2 regions of the Bacillus sp. KH172YL63 genome follow, and region 1 is predicted to be linked to the other one. Evidence: a T-box and tRNA genes for the amino acid it is inferred to sense, from the RefSeq annotation. Region 1 holds a T-box; the other holds one or more tRNA genes.
The links. The T-box of region 1 lies ahead of ileS (isoleucine--tRNA ligase). A T-box ahead of a tRNA ligase gene usually reads a tRNA of that ligase, here a tRNA-Ile.

Region 2: it encodes a tRNA-Ile, which carries the amino acid that the T-box ahead of ileS (isoleucine--tRNA ligase) is inferred to sense. The anticodon was not compared.

The regions. Positions count from the first base shown of each region.
Region 1 is NZ_AP022842.1:1,462,866-1,467,044, forward strand. It holds gene KH172YL63_RS07300 (YggS family pyridoxal phosphate-dependent enzyme) at 1-112, shown strand, start outside; gene KH172YL63_RS07305 (cell division protein SepF) at 129-575, shown strand; gene KH172YL63_RS07310 (YggT family protein) at 584-847, shown strand; gene KH172YL63_RS07315 (YlmH family RNA-binding protein) at 1,032-1,802, shown strand; gene KH172YL63_RS07320 (DivIVA domain-containing protein) at 1,892-2,407, shown strand; T-box leader at 2,457-2,690, shown strand; gene ileS (isoleucine--tRNA ligase) at 2,795-4,179, shown strand, end outside.
Region 2 is NZ_AP022842.1:36,047-40,225, reverse strand. It holds rRNA gene KH172YL63_RS00200 (23S ribosomal RNA) at 1-1,641, opposite strand, end outside; tRNA gene KH172YL63_RS00195 (tRNA-Ala) at 1,789-1,864, opposite strand; tRNA gene KH172YL63_RS00190 (tRNA-Ile) at 1,879-1,955, opposite strand; rRNA gene KH172YL63_RS00185 (16S ribosomal RNA) at 2,067-3,601, opposite strand; gene KH172YL63_RS00180 (terpene synthase) at 4,029-4,179, opposite strand, start outside.

The DNA of each region.
Region 1 (4,179 bases):
CTATGCTCCGTGCACGGAATTATCGATGGGCATGAGCAATGATTTTGGGATCGCGATTGAAGAAGGAGCGACGTTCATCCGTATTGGAACGGCATTAGTTGGAAATGACTGAAAGGAGATGAGCACACATGGGCATTAAATCGAAGTTCAAAACATTCTTTTTGCTTGATGAAGATGAATATGAATACGAAGACGAACAGTATGAAGAACAATATGAGGAGAAGAAGCCTATGAAGTCACAGCCGGCTGCGGGTTCTAAACAAAATGTGGTGAGCCTTCAAAGTGTACAGAAATCTTCCAAGGTGATTCTTGTTGAACCGAGGGTATATGCAGAAGCACAGGAAATCGCAGATCATTTAGTGAACAGGCGTTCCGTTCTTGTGAACTTACAGCGCATCCAGCACGATCAGGCAAAACGGATCGTCGATTTCCTGAGCGGGACGGTCTATGCAATCGGCGGCGATATTCAACGGGTAGGGGATAATATTTTTCTATGCACCCCTGACAACGTTGAAGTGAGTGGAAATATCTCCGAGTTTTTAAAAGAGGAAGATCTATCAGATTCGAGGTGGTAATGTAAATTATGATCATGCTTTATGAAATACTAGCAAAATTAATCCAACTTTACAGCTGGGCGTTGATTATTTATATCCTGATGTCATGGTTCCCGAGTGCAAGGGAAACATCGATCGGTCAGTTTCTGGCCAGAATCTGCGAACCGTATTTGGAACCGTTCAGACGCATCGTTCCATCAATCGGGATGATCGATATTTCTCCGATCGTCGCATTCATCGTATTGAATCTGGCGCAGAGCGGCTTATATCAATTATTCAGATGGCTCATTTAATTTAGAAACAACGCTTATTAAAATGTTAACTAAAAAAGAACTGAAACAGTTGATACAGTTTCAGTTCTTTTATTTTGAAGGCTGTATTTAAACCTGCGGTGGAGGTGATTTTCCTCTCCAACTCCCAGTCGAGGGGTAATCGCTACACGTGTGATACAGAATAACCTTAAAGGAGGTGTCATCCATGTCATCACTTCATCAACACTTCCGACCTGATGAAAAAGAGTTTGTAGATGCGGTCCTGGAATGGAAGATGAATGTAGAGAATCAATATGCACCAAAGCGGACCGACTTCTTAGATCCGAGGCAGCAGCATATCATGAAGTCTATCATCGGCCAACAGGAAGACATTCTTCTTTCCTTTTTCCCGGAGGCGGGTGAGCGTAAGCGGGCATTATTATACCCCTCCTATTTTCATCCTGAGGAAGAAGATTTTGGGATTAAACTTTTTGAAATACAGTATCCGTCAAAGTTTGTTACAATAGAGCATAGGCAGGTGCTCGGCACGCTCATGTCAATCGGTTTGAAAAGGGAGAAATTCGGGGACATCATCGCAGAAGATGATGCCATCCAGCTTATGCTGGCAGAGGAAATTGCAGATTACGTCCGGATGGAACTGACTCAAATCGGAAGGGCGAAGGTGTCGCTAAAAGATCTCGCTCTCAACGAAAGGCTCGAGAGCCAGGAACAATGGCAGGAAAAAGTGACGACCGTAAGTTCCCTCCGGCTGGATGTCGTCCTTGCATCCATTTATAATGACTCCCGTCAAAAAGCACAAACATTGATCAAGAGCAGCCTTGTGAAAGTCAATTGGAAAACCGTCGAATCGGCATCATTTGAAGTTGAAGAAGGAGACGTCATATCTGCCAGAGGATACGGAAGAAGCAAGTTATTGTCTATCGAAGGAAGGACAAAACGGGATAAATGGCGAATTTCTGTGGGAATCCTGAAATAATTTAAGAAAAATAAAGGAATTCTCCCACATGTTGTCGAAATTTTAGTTATAATAAATATGTAATTCACCAAGTACTGGAGGTGGCTCCCATGCCTTTAACGCCATTAGACATACATAATAAAGAATTTAGTCGTGGCTTTCGTGGTTATGATGAGGATGAAGTCAATGAATTTCTAGATCAGATCATCAAGGATTATGAAATTCTGATCCGTGAGAAGAAAGAAACGGAAGAACGTTTGAACTCATTGAATGAACGTTTAGGTCATTTTACCAGCATCGAGGAGACGTTGAACAAATCGATCGTCATAGCTCAAGAAGCAGGTGAAGAAGTAAAACGAAACGCCATGAAAGAGTCCAAGCTGATCATCAGGGAAGCTGAGAAAAATGCGGATCGAATCGTGAATGAATCGTTGTCGAAAGCACGGAAGATTGCGATTGAAATCGAAGAGCTGAAGAAGCAATCCAAAGTATTCAGAACCCGTTTCAAGATGCTGATCGAAGCTCAGTTGGATCTTCTTGATACAAATGACTGGGAACAATTGATGGAATTCGACCTGGATGCAACAGAACTAAAAACTTTAAAAGAAGAAGAGACATTGTCTTGACGAAAAGCGCAATACTTTCATATAATTGAACAACAATCTTAATTGTCATATTGAAGCTTTGACAGGGACAGTACGTTCTTATTATAAATCCTTATAGCGAACCGGGGATGGTGGAAGCCCGGTGAGGATCATAAGTGCGGAAGATCACCCTCGAGCCCTGCTCATGAAATCCTTTTAGGAAAGTAAAGAGCAGCGTCTTATTCACGTTACGAATCTTAACGAGTGAAGGTCGTCTGCGATCTTTATGAGGGTGGTACCGCGGGAAAGCTTTCTCGTCCCTTTTGTGGGATGAGGAAGCTTTTTTTTGTGTGGTGGAAGATTCCCTGATTAAGAAGTAATCGATTTAGAAATGATGGCAATAAAGAGAAATGTCTAGGAGGAAAATTCATGGAATACAAAGATACATTATTGATGCCAAAAACTGAATTCCCGATGAGAGGGAATTTACCGAAGCGCGAGCCTGAAACCCAACAGAAATGGGAAGAGATGGATATCTACAAAAAGGTACAGGAAAGAACGAGCGACCGTCCTTTATTCATCCTTCATGACGGACCTCCGTATGCAAATGGAAACATTCACATGGGGCACGCATTGAATAAGGTGCTAAAGGACTTCATCGTCCGTTATAAATCCATGAGCGGGTTTCATGCACCGTATGTGCCAGGCTGGGATACGCACGGTCTTCCGATCGAGCAGGCACTGACGAATAAAGGTGTAAAGCGAAAAGAAATGACCATCGCAGAGTTCCGTAAATTGTGTGAGGAATATGCATATGAGCAGGTTAACAACCAACGTGAACAGTTCAAGCAATTAGGTGTGCGCGGTGACTGGGATAATCCATATATCACGTTGAAGCCTGAATATGAAGCACAGCAGATCAAAGTATTCGGAGATATGGCCAAAAAAGGGTATATCTACAAAGGTAAAAAACCTGTCTACTGGTCTCCTTCGAGTGAGTCGGCTCTGGCTGAAGCGGAAATTGAGTATCAAGATAAACGTTCTCCATCGATTTATGTTGGTTTCTCCGTTGCGGAAGGGAAGGGTGTCTTAGAAGAAGAAACTCAATTGATCATCTGGACCACGACACCTTGGACAATCCCTGCCAACCTTGGAATCGCCGTTCATGAAGATTTAAGCTACGTTGTTGTGAACGTTGATGGAAACAGCTATGTCGTTGCAGAGGAACTTCTTGAAGACGTTGCCCAAAATCTTGAATGGGAAGATTATACGGTAGCGAAGAAAGTCAAAGGTGCGGAACTTGAGCATATCGTTGCCAAGCATCCATTATATGAGCGTGAGTCACTTGTTGTCCTTGGTGATCACGTCACGACAGATTCAGGTACTGGTTGCGTCCATACAGCCCCTGGACACGGGGAGGATGACTTCCTGGTAGGAAAGAAATACGGCCTTGACGTCCTGTGCCCGGTAGATGATAAAGGTGTCATGACAGCCGAAGCTCCAGGATTCGAAGGTTTATTCTATGACAAAGCCAATAAACCGATCACAGAAAAACTCCAAGAAGCAGGCGCTTTACTTAAGTTGAACTTCATCACCCATTCATACCCTCATGATTGGCGCACAAAAAAACCGGTCATTTTCAGAGCAACGGCTCAATGGTTTGCGTCAATCGATAAGTTCCGTAAAGAACTGCTTGAAGCGGTAAACGAAACACAATGGGTACCTGCTTGGGGCGAGACACGCCTTTATAATATGGTGAGAGACCGTGGAGACTGGTGTATTTCTCGTCAGCGTGCATGGGGTGTGCCAATCCC
Region 2 (4,179 bases), 1.4 Mb from region 1:
CTTTTCCTCGCTAGAGGCTTTTCTTGGCAGTGTGGAATCAGGAACTTCGCTACTATAATTCGCTCGCTATCACAGCTCAGCCTTCACGATGACGGGATTTGCCTCATCATCAGCCTAACTGCTTAGACGCACATATCCAGCAGTGCGCTTACCCTATCCTCCGCGTCCCCCATTGCTCAAACGGAAAAGAGGTGGTACAGGAATATCAACCTGTTGTCCATCGACTACGCCTTTCGGCCTCGACTTAGGTCCTGACTAACCCTGAGCGGACGAGCCTTCCTCAGAAACCTTAGGCATTCGGTGGATGGGATTCTCACCCATCTTTCGCTACTCATACCGGCATTCTCACTTCTAAGCACTCCACCAGTCCTTACGGTCTAGCTTCGCAGTCCTTAGAACGCTCCCCTACCACTTGACACCTAAAGGTGTCAATCCGCAGCTTCGGTGATACGTTTAGCCCCGGTACATTTTCCGCGCGGGTCGACTCGACTAGTGAGCTATTACGCTTTCTTTAAAGGATGGCTGCTTCTAAGCCAACCTCCTGGTTGTCTAAGCAACTCCACATCCTTTTCCACTTAACGTATACTTTGGGACCTTAGCTGGCGGTCTGGGTTGTTTCCCTCTCGACTACGGATCTTATCACTCGCAGTCTGACTCCCATGGATAAGTCTTTGGCATTCGGAGTTTGTCTGAATTCGGTAACCCGATGAGGGCCCCTAGCCGAAACAGTGCTCTACCTCCAAGACTCTTACACATGAGGCTAGCCCTAAAGCTATTTCGGGGAGAACCAGCTATCTCCAAGTTCGATTGAATTTCTCCGCTACCCACACCTCATCCCCGCACTTTTCAACGTGCGTGGGTTCGGACCTCCATTCAGTGTTACCTGAACTTCATCCTGGACATGGGTAGATCACCTGGTTTCGGGTCTACGACCACATACTCAATTCGCCCTATTAAGACTCGGTTTCCCTGCGGCTCCCCGTCTTATCAACTTAACCTTGCATGGGATCGTAACTCGCCGGTTCATTATACAAAGGTACGCCATCACCCGTTAACGGGCTCCTGACTGCTTGTACGCACACGGTTTCAGGTTCTATTTCACTCCCCCTTCCGGGTGCTTTTCGCCTTTCCCTCACGGTACTGGTTCACTATCGGTCACTAGGGAGTATTTAGCCTTGGAGGATGGTCCTCCCAGATTCCGACGGAATTTCTCGTGTTCCGCCGTACTCAGGATCCACTCAAGAGGGAATGACGTTTCGACTACAGGGTTGTTACCTTCTTTGACGAGTCTTTCCAGACTTCTTCGTCTACCCCATTCCTTTGTAACTCCGTATAGAGTGTTCTACAACCCCAAGAGGCAAGCCTCTTGGTTTGGGCTACATCCCGTTTCGCTCGCCGCTACTCAGGGAATCGCAATTGCTTTCTCTTCCTCCAGGTACTTAGATGTTTCAGTTCCTGGTCTGCCTTCCATACTCTATGTATTCAAGTATGGATATTGTTCCATTACGAACAATGGGTTCCCCATTCGAAATCTCTGGATCAAAGCTCACTTACAGCTCCCCAAAGCATATCGGTGTTAGTCCCGTCCTTCGTCGGCTCCTAGTGCCAAGGCATCCACCGTGCGCCCTTCATAACTTAACCGAATTGGTTGTTACATAAGGTTTAAAACCTAAAATGGCGATACTCGGTAATTTCTTGACTATCAATTTATCTTTATCTAGTTTTCAAAGAACAAATGTGTCTCAGAAGAGACAATATGGTTAGATATTTTGCTTACGCAAAAATCTTTGGTGGAGCCTAGCGGGATCGAACCGCTGACCTCCTGCGTGCAAGGCAGGCGCTCTACCAACTGAGCTATGGCCCCTAAAGGGAAGAATATGGTGGGCCTAAGTGGACTCGAACCACCGACCTCACGCTTATCAGGCGTGCGCTCTAACCAGCTGAGCTATAGGCCCATATCCCATAAAGATGAATGATAAGGCGTGCTTATCATTGTTTTTGATGATTGAACCATCAAAACTGAACAAAACTTCGACTGTCAAACGTTTTAGTTAAATCTTCCTTAGAAAGGAGGTGATCCAGCCGCAGGTTCCCCTACGGCTACCTTGTTACGACTTCACCCCAGTCATCTGTCCCACCTTAGGCGGCTGGCTCCAAAGGTTACCTCACCGACTTCGGGTGTTACAAACTCTCATGGTGTGACGGGCGGTGTGTACAAGGCCCGGGAACGTATTCACCGCGGCATTCTGATCCGCGATTACTAGCGATTCCTACTTCATGCAGGTCGAGTTGCAGCCTGCAATCCGAACTGAGAACGGTTTTATGGGATTGGCTAAACCTCGCGGTCTTGCAGCCCTGTACCGTCCATTGTAGCACGTGTAGCCCTGGTCATAAGGCATGATGATTTGACGTCATCCCCACCTTCCTCCGGTTTGTCACCGGCAGTCATCCTAGAGTTCCCAACTGAATGCTGGCAACTAAGATCAAGGGTTGCGCTCGTTGCGGGACTTAACCCAACATCTCACGACACGAGCTGACGACAGCCATGCAGCACCTGTACTCTGTCCCCGAAGGAAAGCCCTATCTCTAGGGTTGTCAGAGGATGTCAAGACCAGGTAAGGTTCTTCGCGTTGCATCGAATTAAACCACATGCTCCACCGCTTGTGCGGGCCCCCGTCAATTCATTTGAGTTTTAGTCTTGCGGCCGTACTCCCCAGGCGGTCTTAATGCGTTAGCTGCAGCACTAAGGGGCGGAAACCCTAACACTTAGCACTCATCGTTTACGGCGTGGACTACCAGGGTATCTAATCCTGTTTGCTACCCACGCTTTCGAGCCTCAGTGTCAGTTACAGACCAGAAAGTCGCCTTCGCCACTGGTGTTCCTCCAAATATCTACGCATTTCACCGCTACACCTGAAATTCTACTTCCCTCTCTGCACTCAAGTTCCCCAGTTTCCAATGACCCTCCACGGTTGAGCCGGGGATTTCACATCTGACTTAAGGAACCACCTACGCTCGCTTTACGCCCAGTAATTCCGGACAACGCTTGCACCTACGTATTACCGCGGCTGCTGGCACGTGAGTTAGCCGTGGCTTTCGGTTAGGTACCGTCAAGGTGCCGCCCTATTCGAACGGCACTTGTTCTTCCCTAACAACAGAGCTTTACGATCCGAAAACCTTCATCACTCACGCGGCGTTGCTCCGTCAGACTTTCGTCCATTGCGGAAGATTCCCCACTGCTGCCTCCCGTAGGAGTCCGGGCCGTGTCTCAGTCCCGGTGTGGCTGATCATCCTCTCAGGTCGGCTACGCATCGTCGCCATGGTGAGCCTTTACCCCACCATCTAGCTAATGCGCCGCGGGTCCATCTGTAAGTGGTAGCTAAAGCCACTTTTCAACATTCCCTCATGCGGGAATGAATTATCCGGTATTAGCCCGAGTTTCCCCGAGCTATCCCCCGATCTTACAGGTAGGTTACCCACGTGTTACTCACCCGTCCGCCGCTGATATCAGGGAGCAAGCTCCCATCGTTTCCGCTCGACTTGCATGTGTTAGGCACTGCCGCCAGCGTTCGTCCTGAGCCATGATCAAACTCTCCGATAAAAGTTTGAATAGCTCTTTAAAATAAATCTAGAATTAACGTTGACGTATTGTCTTGTTTTGTTCAGTTTTCAAGGTTCAATGTAAGTTGAGCTCTCTTGAGCACCTCTTAAATATAACATTTTTCATCATAAAGCGTCAAGCTTTTTTTGAAATTTGTTTTCCGCCTTGTTTTGGCGACAAGGAATATAATAGCACCTTTCCTCACATAGAGTCAATACTATTTCACTTTTTTTAAGAAAAGAATTTCATGATCCTTTTAAACAATCAACTTTGTCCTTTTGATAGAGTTTGTTAAAAGTGAATTCTCCTGGCGGGGACCACTTTTAAGAGGATATGAATCTTTTATCTGATCGGGGTTTTTAGTACCGATACAATAGGTGATACACTTCATATAATGAATGGTTATAATCCTTGTATTTCTGAAACATTAATCTTGAGACAGATACAGCCACTTTCTCTCATCAAACACCTCAATCGAATAACTTGAACCGATATTGTGTAAAAGCTTATTGAAGAACTCAATGTCTACATCATGATCATACAAGTCTTCTAGGGTATATTCCTTAATAATGAAATTC